Regions from separate parts of the Paraburkholderia tropica genome, predicted to be linked through region 1. Evidence: riboswitches for the same ligand, from Rfam matches in the RefSeq annotation. Region 1 holds a riboswitch; the other holds the start of a gene.
The links. Region 1 has a riboswitch for cobalamin ahead of cobW (cobalamin biosynthesis protein CobW). Riboswitches for the same ligand answer to the same signal wherever they lie in the genome.
Positions count from the first base shown of each region.

Region 2: it holds a riboswitch for cobalamin, as region 1 does, so the genes downstream of both, G5S35_RS26535 (TonB-dependent receptor) here and cobW (cobalamin biosynthesis protein CobW) in region 1, are expected to answer to the same signal.

Region 1 covers NZ_CP049135.1:828,957-837,365, forward strand. The annotation lists gene G5S35_RS18565 (vWA domain-containing protein) at 1-142, opposite strand, end outside; gene G5S35_RS18570 (magnesium chelatase ATPase subunit I) at 271-1,326, opposite strand; gene cobN (cobaltochelatase subunit CobN) at 1,340-5,152, opposite strand; gene cobW (cobalamin biosynthesis protein CobW) at 5,184-6,269, opposite strand; cobalamin riboswitch at 6,543-6,815, opposite strand; gene G5S35_RS39500 (cobalamin biosynthesis protein) at 7,197-7,610, shown strand; gene cobO (cob(I)yrinic acid a,c-diamide adenosyltransferase) at 7,691-8,293, shown strand; gene G5S35_RS18595 (cobyrinic acid a,c-diamide synthase CobB) at 8,298-8,409, shown strand, end outside.
Region 2 covers NZ_CP049136.1:669,236-677,644, reverse strand. The annotation lists gene G5S35_RS26535 (TonB-dependent receptor) at 1-1,987, opposite strand, end outside; adenosylcobalamin (AdoCbl) riboswitch at 2,230-2,377, opposite strand; gene zigA (zinc metallochaperone GTPase ZigA) at 2,492-3,739, shown strand; gene G5S35_RS26525 (oxidoreductase) at 3,756-4,595, opposite strand; gene G5S35_RS26520 (AraC family transcriptional regulator) at 4,690-5,694, shown strand; gene G5S35_RS26515 (tannase/feruloyl esterase family alpha/beta hydrolase) at 5,788-7,575, opposite strand; gene G5S35_RS26510 (TonB-dependent hemoglobin/transferrin/lactoferrin family receptor) at 8,324-8,409, shown strand, end outside.

The sequences.
Region 1 (8,409 bases):
GCCCTTTCGCGAGCGCGAGTTGACCGCGCGCGAGCATCGACGCGGAACAATCGAGCACGAAGCAATGCAGCGCGCCGCTGCCGGTTTTGCGCGGCGCATAGCGCAGATGCGCGGCGCGCAGCGCTTCGCCGCGTTTGGCCATGAGCGTGGGCGGCCAGGCGATGCGCGCGTTCGGCGCGGCATCGCGTGTGAGACGCGCCTGCGCGCGTCCGGGGCCATCACGCCGCCGTGCGCCGCCCTGTGCCTGGGCGGCGGCCCTTGCCCGGCGGCTCAGCGTTTTTTTGCGGGCAGCGGGATCACGCCTTTGACCTGGCGCGCGGCGACCGGCTCGGGCGCAAGCTCGCCCCAATCGGCATCAGAATCGGTCATGATTTCGGATTCGCGCTGATGATCAGAAGCATCGCGCGATGGCTCCGGCGCCTGCGCATTTCCACCCGGCGCAGGCGGCTCCGGCATCGCGCGACGGCGATGCGCGAGCACCGCGTCCGCGACCGCATCGACGTGATCCGGCGTGATCTGCGCCGCGCCTTCGAAGGCCGCGAGCGCACGCGCCGCGCGCAGCATCACGAGATCGGCGCGCAAGCCGTCCACGGCCGCGTCCACGCAGCGCTGCGCCGCGCGTTCATGCACCGCATCGCTCCAGGCGAGCGCATCGAGCGCCACGCGTGCGGCGCGCAAACGCTGCGAGAGTTCGTGTTGCGCCGCTTCGTGCGACGCGCAAAACGCCTGCGGATTCGCATCGAACGCAAGCCGTGCCTTGACGATGCGCTGACGCTCGCTCGCATCGTGGCAATTCTCCAGCTCGACCATCAAGCCGAAGCGGTCGAGCAATTGCGGACGCAACTCGCCCTCTTCCGGATTCATCGTGCCGACCAGCACGAAACGCGCGTCGTGCGTGTGCGAAACGCCGTCGCGCTCGACCGTGTTCACGCCGCTCGCGGCGGCGTCGAGCAACGCGTCGACGAGCGCATCGGGCAGCAGATTCACTTCGTCGACATAGAGCACGCCGTCATGCGCGCGCGCGAGCAGTCCCGGCGCGAAGCGCACGGCGTTCTCGCGCAGCGCGGCTTCGAGATCGAGCGTGCCGATCAGCTTCTCCTCGCTCGCGCCGAGCGGCAGCGTGACGAACGCGCCATCGGGCAAGAGCGCCGCCAGCGCGCGCGCCGCCGTGGATTTCGCGGTGCCGCGCGGGCCGCTCACGAGCACGCCGCCGATCGCCGGGTCGATCGCCGCGAGCAGCAGCGCGCGCTGCAACGGCGCCTGGCCGACCAGCGCGGCGAAGGGAAAGGCGGGACGGGTCCCCGCTTCGTTCATGATTCGGCTCATGCTTCGGATTCCTTCATTGTGCTTCCATCTTCTGCCCGGCTTCGAGCAAACGCTGCTCGACGCGCTCGCGATGCTCGCCCGGCTGCTGCCACAAGCCGCGCTGCATCGCCTCGATCAGACGTTCGCAGATCGCGTGCAGTGCGTGCGGATTGTGGCGCTCCATGAACGCGCGCGTGTCGTCGTCGTGCACGTAGGCATCGGCGACCAGCGCGTATTGATGATCGCCCACCACGCGCGCGGTCGCATCGTAACCAAACAGATAATCGACGGTCGCGGCCATTTCCGCCGCGCCCTTGTAGCCGTGCCGCTTCACGCCGTCGATCCACTTCGGATTGACCACGCGCGAACGGATCACGCGCGCGATCTCCTCGTGCAGCGGACGAATGCGCGGCGCGGCGGGATTGCTGTGGTCGGCGTGATAGAGCGTGGGCTGCGCCTGCGAGAAGTGGCGCGCGGCGGCGGCCATGCCGCCCTGGAACTGGTAGTAGTCGTTCGAGTCGAGCAGATCGTGCTCGCGGTTGTCCTGATTCTGCAGCACCACGTCGATGGTCGCGAGGCGCTTGCGGAACGCGTCGCGCGCCTCGTCGCCCGCGCTTTTCTGCGCGTAGGCGTAACCGCCCCACGCTTCGTAGGCCAGCGCGAGATCGGCGTCGCTCTGCCATTGCCGATGATCGATCATCGATTGCAGACCCGCGCCATACGCGCCGGGCTTCGCGCTGAACACGCGCCAGCCCGCGCGGCGACGCGCTTCGCCCGCCTCCATGCCGTCGGCGATCAAGGCGTCGCGCTCGCGCTGGATACGCGCACGCAGCGGGTTCAAATGCTCGGGCTCGTCGAGTTCGGCGACGGCCTGCACGGCGGCGTCGAACAGATGCATCACGTTGGGAAACGCGTCGCGGAAAAAGCCCGACACGCGCAGCGTCACGTCGATACGCGGACGATCGAGCGCTTCCACCGGCATGATCTCGAAGTCGATCACGCGCTGACTGCCCGCCGCCCACTTCGGCCGCGCGCCGATCAGCGCGAGCGCCTGGGCGATATCGTCGCCGCCGGTGCGCATCGTCGCCGTGCCCCAGACCGACAGCCCGATCGCGCGCGGATAATCGCCGTGCTCCTGCAGATGCCGCTCGATCAGTTGCTGCGCCGACTTCATGCCGAGCGACCAGGCCGCCTGCGTGGGCACCGCGCGCGTGTCGACCGAATAGAAGTTGCGCCCCGTCGGCAGCACGTCGGGACGGCCGCGCGACGGCGAACCGCTCGGGCCGGGCGGCACGAAACGGCCTTCGAAACCGCGCCGGAGCTGACGCAATTCTTCGTGGCCGCAGGCGTCGAGACGCGGCAGCACGTCGTCGCGCAGACGCGCGAGCACGCGCGCGGCTTGCGGCCAGACTTGCGGCCAGACTTGCGGCCAGACTTCGGCATCGATCTCCGCGCCTGCGTCGCCGCACACATGCGCGATGAAGCGCGCCGCCAGCATGTCGAGCCGCTCGCGCGTATCGCCCGCGTGACGCCACGGCGCGTCGCTGAGCTGCGCGAGCGCGTCGGCGCGCGGGCCGGTCCACGGCGCGGCCCAATCGACCGTCGCGGCATCGAGCAGATGATCGATGCGCAGATCGCGCGCAAGCGCATCGATCAGCCCAGCATTCGCGCCCTGCCCGTCGCCGCATGCGTAGCGGCCGAGCGCGAGCAGCGTGTCGCGCCGCTGCGTGCCTTGCGGCGACGCGCCGAACGTATGCAGCCCGTCGCGAATCTGCGCTTCCTTCAGCTCGCACAGATAGGCGTCGGCGCGCGTGAGCAGTGCGTCCTCGGCGTCGGCGCTGGTCGGCGCGTCGATGCTCAATTCCTCGTGCAGCTTGTGCTCGACAATCGTCGCGAGAATGGTTTTGCGCAGCAGCTTCGCGCGGCGCGGATCGACCATCAAGGCTTCGTAATACTCGTCGACCTGACGTTCGAGATCCTGCAACGGCCCGTAGTTTTCGGCGCGCGTGAGCGGCGGCATCAGGTGATCGACGATCACGGCCTGCGCGCGGCGCTTCGCCTGGCTGCCCTCGCCCGGATCGTTGACGATGAACGGATACAGATGCGGCAGCGGGCCGAGCACCATGTCGGGCCAGCACGTGTGCGCGAGCGCGACGCTCTTGCCCGGCAGCCATTCGAGATTGCCGTGCTTGCCGACGTGCGCGATCGCATCGATGCCGAAGCTCTCGCGCAGCCAGAAGTAGAACGCGAGATACGCGTGCGGCGGCACGAGGTCGGCGTCGTGATAGTTCGCGTAACTGTCGTCGCCGCGCGAACGCGACGGTTGAATGCCGACGAACACCTGGCCGCAGCGCCAGCCCGCAATCATGAAGCGTCCACGGCGCACGCCCGGGTCCTGCTCGGGCGCGCCCCAGCGCGCGATCAGCGCGTTTTGCGCCTCCGCGGGCAGTTGCGCGAAATAGCGCCGATAGTCGTCGAGCGCGAGACTCTGAAACGCGGGCCGCAGCGCACGCGTGTCGGGATCGTTGGTCACGCCCTGCGTGAGCGTGTCCATGAGCGCTTCGCCGTCCTCGGGCAGCTCGGCGACGCGATAGCCTTCGTCGCGCAACATGCGCAGGATGTTCACCACCGACGCAGGCGTATCGAGCCCCACGCCGTTGCCGATGCGCCCTTCGCTCATCGGATAGTTGGCGAGCACGAGCGCGAGTTTTTTCTGCGCGTTCGGCTGCGTGCGCAGGTGGCACCAGCGGCGCGCGAGTTCGGCCACGAAAGCCACGCGCTCCGCATCGGGCTGATAGCGCACCACGTCGACCTGCGTGTGCTTGCAGTGATACGCGAGACCCTTGAAGCTGATCGCGCGCGTAATCACGCGGCCATCCACTTCCGGCAGCGCGATATGCATGGCGATGTCGCGCGAATTCAGGCCGTGATTGTCCTTGACCCAGTCGTCGCGATTGCCGCCGCTCAGGATCACCTGCAACACCGGTGCGTCGCCCGCGAGCGCGAGCGGTTCGGGGTCGTCGAGCGCCGAGGCCGCGAACGCCGTGGTGTTGAGCACGAGCGCGATGTCGTGTTCGGCCGCGAGACGGTCGAGCACGTCGCGGCTGATCGCGTCCTTGAGCGAGGTGATGGCAAGCGGCAGCGGATTGAGTCCGCGCGCGAGCAGCGCATCGATCAGCGCATCGAACGCGGCCGTGTTCGCGGCCTGCAGATGCGCCTTGTAAAACAGGATCGCGACGACGGGCGCGCCGGGTGTCCAGCGCGCGCGCCAGTCGTCGACGGTGGCCACGTCGCGCGCCGGATGATAGATCGCGGCGGCGGGCAGCACGACCGGCGGCGCCGGCTCGCGGCCCCAGTCGAACGCGCGCCACGCGAGCGCGCGCAGAAAACCTTCGGCATTCGCCGCGCCGCCTTCGCGCAGATAGCGCCACAAAAGACGGCAAAAATCCGGCTCGGCGCGACTCCTGGCGATCAGGTTCGGGTCTTCCTGCAAGTCGCCCGAGAACATCGCGAGCAGTTGCCCGCGCTGCTGCGCGAGCGACACGACCTGCTCGATGCCGTACGGCCAGTAGGCTTCGCCGCCCAGATGATCGACCACGACCACACGCGCATGCCTGAGCACGTCGTCGATATAAAAATCGACCGACGCGTTCTGGCGCAGATAGGTGACGTTCGCGAGCCGCACGCCCGGAAAACCTTCGGGCAGGCGCGGCACGACGCTCGCCAGCAGCGCGAGCGTGGTGTCCGCCGAACTCAGTACGACGATCTCGGCGGGCTGTTGATCGATGCGGATCACGCCCTGCGTGTCGTCGACGAAACCGCCCGGCGTGGTGCGCAGCAAATGCATGGGTGTCGCTCGTTGAACTGCGTGCTCGGTGTTATTGCGCGGATGCGGTTTGCGCCGCGGCCAGCGCCGCGTCGAACGCGCCTTGCAGCGCGGCGGCGTCGAGCTCCTCGCCGATCAGCACGAAGCGGCTCGCGAGTGGCTGCGCCGCGCTTTCCTGCACGTTCCAGCGGCGATCGAAATAGCTGTCGAAGCGGCGGCCCACGCCCTGAATCACGAGGCGCATCGGCGCGCCCGGCAGCGCGGCGAAACCCTTCACGCGATAGATCGTGTGCGTATCGACGAGCGTTTGCAGCGCCGCGACCGCCGCGTCGCGCGACGACACCTGCGCCTCGACCACGACGGAATCGAACTCGTCGTGATGATGATCGGCGTCGTCGGCGGAACCGTGGTGATCGTGGCGCAGATGAATGCTTTCCTCCGACGCGGCTTCGAGACCGAGCAGCGTGTGCAGGTCGAGCTTGCCGTGCTGCGCGCGCACGATCTTCACCTGCGGCGGCAGTTCTTCGCGCAGCTCCTCGATGAGCGCGTCCTGCGCGGCGGCGTCGATCAGATCGGTCTTGTTCAGGATGACGAGATCGGCGGCCGACAGCTGGTCTTCGAACAGTTCGTGCAGCGGCGATTCGTGATCGAGATTCGGATCGGCCTTGCGCTGCGCATCGACGGCTTGCGGGTTGTCCGCGAACTGGCCGCTCGCGGCGGCGGGACCGTCGACCACCGTCACGACCGCGTCGACGGTGAAGGCGTTGCGGATCGACGGCCAGTTGAACGCCTGCACGAGCGGCTTGGGCAGCGCGAGGCCCGAGGTTTCGATCAGCACGTGGTCGATGTCGGCGCGGCGTTCGAGCAGTTGCTCCATCACCGGGAAGAATTCTTCCTGCACGGTGCAGCAGAGGCAGCCGTTGGCGAGTTCGTAGAGCTGGCCTTCCGTTTCGTTGCCGTTCTCGTCGCAACCGATGCCGCAGCCGCGCAGGATTTCGCCGTCGATACCCAGTTCGCCGAATTCGTTGACGATGACCGCGACGCGCAGGCCGCCTGCGTGCTGAAGAATGTGGCGCAACAGCGTGGTTTTGCCGCTGCCGAGGAAGCCCGTGACGATGGTGACGGGGATTTTGCGCATCTGCATGAGGAAGCTCCTTCGGCGCATGGGCCGCAGGTGAGGTGCGCCGCGCCGTGCGCGTCGCGCGTGAGCGTCCTGGCGGGTGGGTCGTCGCGTGGCGTGCATGACGGCACATGCAATCAGCGTAGTTCGCGACGTGCGCGAAGCACAGGATCGCGGCGCGCTGCATGACGCCATCGGTAACGATACGGACGATACAACCGGTCTGGACGCGCCACGGGCGAGGCCCGGCATGACGCAGAAATCATGGACGCGGCGCCGCAACCCCGCAGCGCGCGTCCCGCGTATCTGGCCGGTATCCGGACTGACGAGTCACGCCGCTTCGCCTTCCCGCGCGGCGCGCCATTCAGGCGCGCGTCGCACAGTGGCCATGCATGCGGCGCATGCGATGAAGCGGCTTGCATCGACCTTGCGGACGATGCGCTCGTTGTACCGTTGCGGGTGCAGTTCAGGTTGGCCGTGCCCGTGGCGGGATGGCTCCCTGATTCCCGTTTAACTGCGTGCGAAACGTACGCGTACGCGAGCACCAGAGTGCGTGCGAGTGTAGGCGCGGGTGCGCTGCGCGTCAACCTGGACGGGCGACGGGCGCGGGCCATTGCGGCGATGGGCGGTGTCTGTGCGGTGTCTGTGCGGTGTCCGTGCGGTGTCCGTGCGGTGTCCTTGTGGCATGCGGGCGGCGCCGGTTCCGTGCGCGTTCCGGATCGTTTCGCCCAGGCCGGCTGGAGCCGCGAGGCCGCCTGTCCGAGCCGCGAGGCGCGAAATGCCTGTGCTATCGTATGCGCGAATTTACGCCGTTTTCGGCCGATTTCCGCTTTTTCCACGCATTACGCCCCCGACTTTCCGCGCTCCGTGACTCCCGCCCCGCCCGCCGACTGCTTGCCCGATGCCGCCCCGGCAGCGGACAATGCGGCGCCGCTCGCCCAGGCGATCGCGCTCGCGATCGGCATCGGCTGTCGCCAGGGCGTCTCGGTTGCGCAGATCGAGGCCGCCGTGCAAGCCGCGCTCGGCGCGTGGCCGCTCGCGAACGTGCGCGCCGTGGCGACGCTCGATGCGAAAACCGCCGAGCCCGCGTTGCGCGCGTTTTGCGCGGCGCACGGGCTGCCGTTGCGGGGATTCACGCGCGAGCAGGTGCAGGCGACGGCGCGGCAAGCGGCATCGGCATCGGATTCGATGGCGGATTCGGCTCCGAGCGCGGCGGCGCTGGCGCGTTTCGGCGTGCCGGGCGTGTGCGAACCGTGCGCGCGTCTCGCGGCCGATGGCGGCGCGCTGCTACGCGGCAAGCTCGCGCTCGACGGCGTGACGGTGGCGCTCGCCGCCATCGCGCCCGATACACGACGCTGATGCAGGACGCCCGACGCCCGCATCGCAAGAACACGCATCACCCGACACTCATTGCATTCACAACAGGACGCTTCGCGACGATGAAAACCGACCCGGAATCGCACCAACGCATGACCCAGCGCCGCCGCGAAGGCCACGAAAAAAAGCAGGCCGCCGCGACGCACGAAAAAGGCCTCTTGATCGTCAATACCGGCAACGGCAAGGGCAAGAGCACGGCGGCCTTCGGCATGGCCGTGCGCGTGCTCGGCCACGGCATGAAGCTCGGCGTCGTGCAGTTCATCAAGGGCGCGCTGCACACGTCCGAACGCGACTTTCTCGCCAGCGTCGCGCACTGCGACTTCGTCACGATGGGTGACGGCTACACCTGGAACACGCAGAACCGCGACGCCGATATCGCCACCGCGCGCAAGGGCTGGGACGCCGCGAAGCGCATGATCGAGAGCGGCGAATACGGCATGGTGATCCTCGACGAACTGAACACCGTGCTCAAGTACGAATATCTGCCGCTCGACGAAGTGCTCGGCGTGCTGACCGCGCGCGGGCCGATGCAGCACGTCGTCGTCACGGGCCGTCACGCCGCCGACGAAATGATCGAAGCCGCCGACCTCGTCACCGAAATGCGCCTCGTGAAGCATCCGTATCGCGAGCAGGGCGTGAAGGCGCAAAAGGGCGTGGAGTTCTGACGCGATGAACGCGACGGCGACGAAGACGAAGACGGCGGCGCGCGTGGCCTGCCCCGCGCTCTTCATCAGCGCGCCCGCCTCGGGCCAGGGCAAGACCACGCTCACGGCAGGGCTCG
Region 2 (8,409 bases), on a different replicon from region 1:
CCACGTAATGCACGCCCGCGCCCGCGCGCCAGCCCGGCATGAAGGCCCAGTCGAGCCACACGTTCGCGGTCTGCTCGGGAATGTTGTACGGCACGTTGCCCGCGCGCGACACGCTCTGGCCATTCACGCTTTCGTTGAAATCGTCGTAACGCGCGCGCAGGAACGAGGCGTTCGCGTCGATCGACCAGCCGCCGCCCAATTGCAGCGCGCCCGTCCATTCCACGCCGCGCGACGACTGCTTGCCGACCTGCTGCGTGAGATCGGGATTCGACGGATCGGTGCTCAGGAGATCGCGCTTGACGATCTGATAGAACGCGAGCGTCCACGACGCGCGGCCGCCCCACCACTGCTGCTTGACGCCCGCTTCCCATTGTTCGCCGTTGGCGAGAGAGAAGTTGCTGCTCGACTTCGAGAGCGTGACGAGCGAGCCCACGCCCTCGGCGCCCGTGGTGTATTGCGCGTAGACCGAGAGATCCGGCGTGAGCGAGAACACGAGGCCGGTGCGCCAGCCCGTGTGCGCGAAGGTGCGATCGAACGACGACGCGGGACCGCTGACCGTCGCGAAGGTATCGCGGTGATAGTCGATATGGTCGTAGCGCAGGCCCGCGATCCACGCGAGGCGGTCGGTCAGTTCAAGGCGGTTTTCGGCGTACACGGACGCCTGGCGCGTGCTGGTGCGAAATTGCGGCACGGTCGGATCGGGGCTCGAAAACACGCCCGGATCGAAGCCGTATTGCGGCACGATCGACGAGCCGTCGTAGGGAGAATTGCTGGTGTCGAGAAACGAAATCTGATTGAAATCCGCGCCCACGACGAGGCGGTCCTGGCGGCCGAGCAGATGGCCGTCGAAGGTCGCGTCGAGCGTATCGCCGACCTGCCGTTCGTGATGGAGGATTTCGAGGTAATCGCTGCGCTGCACGTTGCCGTCGCCCATCAGCGTGTAGCTTTCGCTGTCGCGCCAGTGACGGTTCGTGACCAGATAGTAGAGCTGGTTGCGCACGGTGATGCCGGGCGCGGCGCGCCATTGCGTGTTCAGGCGCGTCCACTGGTCGAAGTACGCGATCGACGCATTGCCGACGTTGTAGTTCTGGCGTTCGAGCGCGGGATCGAGCTGACCGTCCGTCACCGGCACGCCGAAATAACGCGCGGGCATTTGCCGGCCGTAGTCGTAATCGAGCGTGAACGAGAGACGCGGATTCACGTCCAGACGCAGCGCGCCGCCGAGCGCGGTCGTGTGCGATTCACCGCGCGGCAGCCAGCCGTTGTTCCGGTCGTCGGCGAGATAGAAGCGGTAGGAAAGCATCGGGCCGAGCGCGCCGGTCGTGTCGAGCGCCACGCGTTTTTCGCCATAGGTGCCCGCGCCGAGCTGGATCGTCGTCGCATCGTCGCGTTGCGGCGCTTTCGGCACGACGTTGATGACGCCGCCGATGCCGCCTTCGCCGTAGAGCACGGTGGCCGGGCCGCGCAGCACTTCGATGCGTTCCGCCGACCACGTGTCGAACGGGAACGACACGGTGCCCGCGCCCGCGTACATGCGCAGGCCGTCGTAAAGCGTGGTCACCGATTCGGGGCCGCTGAAGCCGCGCACCGAGACCGAGGTGCCGCCGTTGCCGGGCGCGGCGTCGGTGGCGAAACCGGCGGCGCGCGTGACGGCCTGGGTCACGTTGTTGTCGCCGCGCGCGCTCAGTTGCGCGCTGCCGATGGCGTCGACGCTTGCGGGCGTGTCGAGGCTGGAAAGGCCGAGGCGGCTGCCGGTGGTGAGCGGCGTGGCGAGGTCCGGCTTGCCGGACGACGCGGTTTGCGACGACGCGGCGTTCACGCGCACGGCGGGCAAGGTCGATGGCGAAGCGGTTGAAGACGCGGCGTCGGCGGATGAAGCGCTGTCGCTTTGCGCGAAAACGTGAGCGGCGTGAGCGAGGCAGGAGCAGGCGAAGGTGCCGTGCACGGCGAAGCGCCGCGCGCGCGAAAGCGGTGTGGATACGTCCATGCTTATACGGTGTGCGTTGTTGTTATGCGAGGTGTGCGGGGCGCGCGGCGTGCGAGCGCGTACGCAGGCCCGCGTCGAGGCGATCGACGCGAAAGCGAAAAGCGGGCAGCGAAACGGAGTGCGACGGAGCGACGAACGCCTAGCGGACCAACGTCAAGCCGATGCCGACGCGCGAATGAACGTTCGAGACGAGGAACGGGCGGCGAGCGAACGCGCGCCGCGAGGTGTCCGGTGCAGACATGCTGATTTCTCCAGGGGTTTCGCGCCCCGAAAATGCGATTGATGTGCGCCGATGCCCAGGTCTGACTTTCGGCGCGAAGGCCGATCACAGTGGCGCGACCGCGCTGGATTTGCACCAGCTTCCGGACATGGCGACAGAATTGTAAGGCACGCGGCCCGCCCGGAGGCCCGATTCCGTCGTTGCTGGCTTCGTAGAGAATGTTATAACATAACAATTATTCGGGCTAGCGCCCCGATCCCCACACTCGTCGAAGGAGTCATCCGATGGATTCACGCTTGCCGGTCACCGTGCTGTCCGGTTTTCTGGGCGCGGGCAAGACCACGCTGCTCAACCACATCCTGAACAACCGCGAAGGGCGGCGCGTCGCGGTCATCGTCAACGATATGAGCGAGGTGAACATCGACGCCGCGCTCGTGCGCAACGGCGGCGCGGAACTCTCGCGTACCGACGAAAAGCTCGTGGAAATGAGCAACGGCTGCATCTGCTGCACGCTGCGCGAGGATCTGCTGCTCGAAGTGAACCGGCTTGCGCGCGAAGGGCGCTTCGATCAGCTCGTGATCGAATCGACGGGGATTTCGGAGCCGCTGCCGGTGGCGGAAACCTTCACGTTCGCGGACGAAAGCGGCCAGAGTCTTTCGGACGTCGCGCGTCTCGACACGATGGTGACGGTGGTCGACGCGTTCAATTTCCTGCGCGACTACGGCTCGCAGGACAGCCTGCAGACGCGCGGCGAATCGCTCGGCGACGAGGACACGCGCACGGTCGTCGATCTGCTGATCGAGCAGGTCGAGTTCTGCGATGCGATCGTGCTCAACAAGGTCGATCTGATCGACGACGCGGGGCTCGAACGGCTGACGGCGATCCTGCGGCGGCTCAATCCGCGTGCGCGCATCGAGGTCGCGGAATTCGGCCGCGTGCCGCTCGATCGCGTGCTCGATACGCGTCTGTTCGATTTCGAGGAAGCGTCGAAAGCGCCGGGCTGGCTCGCGGAGCTGCGCGGTGAGCACACGCCGGAAACCGAGGAATACGGCATCACCAGTTTCGTGTGGCGCGCGCGCAGGCCGCTGCATCCGCAGCGTTTCTGGGCGTTGATCAATTCGGAATGGCCGGGCGTGGTGCGCTCGAAAGGCTTTTTCTGGCTCGCGAGCCGGCCGACGCACGCGGCGTCGTGGTCGCAGGCGGGCGCGGTGTGCCGGCACGGCATGGCAGGGTTGTGGTGGGCCGCGGTGCCGAAGCATCGCTGGCCGACCGATGAGGAGTCGCTCGAATTCATCGAAGGCAACTGGGACGAGACAGTGGGCGACGCGCGCCAGGAACTCGTGCTGATCGGCATGGAGATGGACGAAGCGGGCTTGCGCGCGCGGCTCGATGCCTGTCTGCTCACCGACGCCGAAATGGCCGAAGGGCCGCAGGCGTGGATCGCATATCGCGATCCGTTCCCCGCATGGAGCGACAACGGCGCCGATGAAGCGGACGCCGCCGACGCAGACGCAGACGAACTGCGCGCGTAGATCGCGCGCGTTTCGTTTAACTGTCCGATGCGTCCGTCGAGATCGTCACGCTTTCCCACGCGGCGATCTCCTTTTCGAACGCGGCGAGCTTGCCGCGCACGAGACCGAGCGCGTCGGAGCCCAGCAACAGATGCGCGGGCGGCGTCTCGGACTCGATCGCGACGAGCATCGCACGCGCCGCCTTGCGCGGATCGCCGAGTTGCTTGCCGCTCTTTTCCACGCGCGCCTGGCGGATCGGATCGAAGATCGCGTCGTAATCGGCGATTGCGCGCGGCGTGCGCTGCATCGAGCGGCCCGCCCAATCCGTGCGGAACGAACCCGGCGCGACCGCCGTGACCGCGATGCCGAGCGGCGCGACTTCCTTGCCCAGCGACTCGGAAATGCCTTCGAGCGCGAACTTGCTGCCGCAGTAATAAGTGATGCCCGGCATCGTGATGTGGCCGCCCATCGACGTGATGTTCAGGATGTGGCCGCGGCGACGCGCGCGCATGAAGGGCAGCACCGCCTTCATCATGGCGACCGCGCCGAATACGTTGACGTCGAATTGCTGGCGCATTGCTTCGAGCGACGATTCTTCCATCACGCCCTCGTGGCCGTAACCGGCGTTGTTGACGAGCACGTCGATGGGGCCGACGCCCGATTCGATCTCTGCGACGACGGCGTCGATTGCGTCGAAGTGGGTAACGTCGAGCACGCGCGCCACGGCCCGTGCGTGCAGCGTCTCGAACTCGCTCTGCGCCTGCGCGCTGCGCACCGTGCCGACGACCGTGTGACCCGCCGCGAGCGCCTCTTGCGCGAGGGCGCGACCAAAACCGCTGCTAACGCCCGTGATGAGCAGAATTTTGCTGGATGCCATTTGCGTTTCTCCCGGTTGGTGACTGATGCATGCATACTAGTCTTGATACCGAGACCGGCTAAGGCCCAATTCCAGAATATTCTTGCCTGAAACTATGAATGCCAAGCGCACCCCGTCCCGCAAGACCGAGCCGGTCGGCGCGGCTGAATGTAGCGAGCAACGCACCCAGGAACGCATCCAGAAACGCACGATCGCGTTGCTGCGCGCCCTCGCGCCCGACGAAGGCTACAACCTCACCGCGTTGCCGAGTGTGCGCGTCCTGCGCTCGAACCGGCCGCTCGCGCGCACGCCGGTGCTCTACGATCCGGGTATCGTGATCGTCTGCCAGGGCCGCAAGCGCGGCTATTTCGGCGATCAACTTTATCTTTACGACGAACGCCATTACTTGGCCGTCTCCGTGCCGGTGCCGTTCAATATGGAAACCGAGGCGAGCGAGGCGCGCCCGCTGCTCGCGCTGTATCTGCACCTCGACTTCACGCTGGCCGCGGAACTGGCGATGCAGATCGACCGCGCGGGCCCGGCCGAACCGGTGCAGCCGCCGCAAAGCATGATGTCGACGCCGATGGACGATGCGATGCAATCCTCCGTGCTGCGGTTTCTCGAAGCGTTGCATCGTCCGCTCGAAGCCGCCGTGCTGGGGCCGAACCTGTTGCGCGAACTGTATTTCCGCGTGCTCACGGGCGCGCAAGGCAGCTCGATGCGCGAGGCGCTGTCGACGCGCGGGCAGTTCGGGCGCATCGGCAAATCGCTGCGGCTGATCCACGCCGGTTATGCGCAGGACCTCGACGTGACGCGACTGGCCGAGGAAGCGGGCATGAGCGTGCCGAGCTTCCACAGTCACTTCAAGGCCGTCACGCAGGTTTCGCCGATGCAGTATGTGAAGTCGACGCGGCTGCATCAGGCGCGTCTGCTGATGGTGCGCCAGGATCTGACCGCGGAAGCCGCGTGTCATGCGGTCGGTTATACGAGCGCGTCGCAGTTCAGTCGCGAATTCAAGCGCCTGTTTGGTTTGTCGCCGGCCGCGGAAACGAAGCGCATGCGCGAGAGTTTCTCGATTCCCGAGGCGTTCGACGATGCGGTCTTCGTGTCGTCGCATTGAAGCCGACGCACGCAACGGCTTGAACGACGAATCGCCGGACCGGCACAACCGCACCGGTCCGGCGATTCGATTTACGAAGATTTAGCGCGAGAATTACGGCGCCGCGACCCCGAGCATTGTCGGCGTGTACGAGGTGTAGAAGCTCGAACCGGCCCAGCTATGCGTCGGCTCGTTGTAGAGCGCCGCGCCTTGCGTCCAGTTCGCGCCGTTGTGCCAGTCGCCGCTGCCCGCATACTGCGCGACGGCCGGATACGGATACACCGGACGGCTCGCCGTGACCGCGTTCGACGAATCGGTCTGGTACGTCATCACCGCGTTCGGCGCCGTACCGTGCTCGGCCCAGGCCGTGATCTGCGAAACGAGGTCGATGTTCGGGAAGCCTTCGCCGCCGCCGCAATGACCCACGCCCGGCACCAGATACAGCCGCGCGAAATCGTTCACGGTCAATGCGCCCATCGTGTTCTGCATCGCTTCGTAATACTGGATCGTGAACAGCGGCGAGATATGCTGATCGGCCCAGCCGTGCCACAGAATCAGCTTGCCGCCCGCCTTGTTGAAGGCCGAGAGATCGGGATTCGTCGCGTCGTTCAGCGGGTGATTCGCCTGCAGATAGTTCGTGTAGAAACTCGCGTCCTTGTAGCCGAAGGTGTCGACGGTCGGCATCGTCGGCGAGCCGGTGAAGATCAGGTTGTACGCACCCGAGACGATCATGTAGCTGAAGAGGCTCGTCACGGGCACAGGCGCGTCCGTCGAATTCGTGGTCGGCACTTCGACGCCCACCCAGTTTTCTTCCGAGCCAGGTTGTGGCGATCCGGCCAGCATGCGCTCGCCCGTGGTGGCGTCGACGGGGCCGCCGTAGATCTTGCTCGCGGTGCTCACTTCGGCGGCGGTCAGGCAGTTGCTGGTGCTGGTCGCGCCGCTCGCGCATTGAATCGATGCGGGGTCGAAGTTGCAGGTGCGCGGATCGGCGATCAAGCCGTCGGGCACGCCTGCCTGTCCGCCGCATGCGGCCACGACGGCCTTGTGCAGCACGAGCGCCTTGTCGGCATAGAGGATGGCGTTGCCGGTGCTGTCGCCGGTCGTGCTTTGCGACTCCACGCTCCAGCCGTGATACAGCGAATTCTGGATCTGGAAGTGCGCCGCCGGTGCGCCCGCGACGATGCCGTTGTAGTCGGTCGGATAACGTTGGGCGGCCATCAGCGCTTCGCGTCCGCCGTCCGAGCAGCCGATGAAGTACGCGTACTTCTGCGCCTGGCCGTAGTAGGCCTTGATCAGCTTTTCAGCGGTGAGCGTGGTGATGTGCTGGCCGCGATAGGCGAAGTCGGCGCGTTGCTGCGCGTTCTGCGTCCACGTCGTGCTGTTGCCCGAGTGGCCCATGTCGGTCGCCGCCGTCACGAAGCCGCCTTCCTGCACGAGCGGGCAGGTGTAGCTGAAGCTGAACGAGCTTTGCTGCGTGGGATCGCTGAGCGTGCCGCAGAGCCCGCCGCAACCCAGTTGCGCGAAACGCTGCGTCCAGCTGCTGACCGGCAACGCGACTTCAAAGCTGTTCGACGGCGCGAGCGTGCCCTTCACGGTGCAGAAGTTGACCTGCGCGCCGTTGATGGTGGCGGTCGTCACGGCAGCCGAGGTGATGGTGCTGCCCGAGCCGCCGATATCGGTGATATCGACTGTGGTGAGTTTGGCGCAATCGGTGACCGGCGCGACGACCGCCAACGGCGCGTTGGCCGTGGCGGTCGAGCCGGTATCGACGTTGCCGCCGCTGCCGCACGCGGCGAGCACAGCCGCGCCGAAGCCGATCGCGATGAGCGTGAGCCAGGACGCGATGCGTGTGCGTGCCTGGTGAAAAGGTTGGAGCAGGCGCTGCCGGTGTCGTGCTCTCATGTTTCGTCTCCTGGTGTTGTCGTCGTTGGATAGTCGGTGTTTGTCTGTTCGTTCTGGAGGCGCGGTCGGGTTCGTTCTATCGATTAGCAATCCTGCTTAAATCGTCTGGAGAGATCGTGTGGCGATGCGCAATGGCGTACGACGTTGCGTCATGCATGCGTCTTCGCAAAACGCGACGGCGCGCGGGATTCGCTGATGGGGCGAACGATAGCGAGAAGCGATGCCCGCAAAAAAGGGTGGGTAAACCATAGAGCCGTGCGCCGCTGCCGGTCTGTAGCGAAGGTCACGACGATGCGCGGCGGCTAGTCGATGCGAAAAAGGGGCGCGCCGCCCCTACGCCACGTGACGCGCGCGACGCCGCGAGCACGCGCGCGAGATCGCGGCGGGCGCGCGGCACGATAAGGAAAGCGGATAGGAAAAGAAAGAACTCGCAAGAAGCTGTGCGGATGAGTGCAATACATACCCACAACGCATACAAGGTCATTTCTATGGGCTTTCGAATGTCATTCAAAGGACTTCGAGTTACATGGCTTCTTCCTTTCTGAATCTCGCTAACTGATTGATAAATCGTGGATTTACAGGCGGCGCGTCATCTCCGTGCGCGCCTTCGTCGCCATGCGTTTTGCCCACTCAGACCATCCGGGTTTTAAAAAGTAAATGAGAAGTATTCGCATCTAATGTAGGATTGAGCCCGCTTTCGACATGTAAAGAACAACGAAAGCCTCGATTTTGACTACGGGGAAGAACGATGCATTTGAAGCAACGCCTGGTGCGGCGCCTGTTGCCTGCGCTGATCGCCGAGATCTGTGCGATGCACGCCGGCCATGCGCTCGC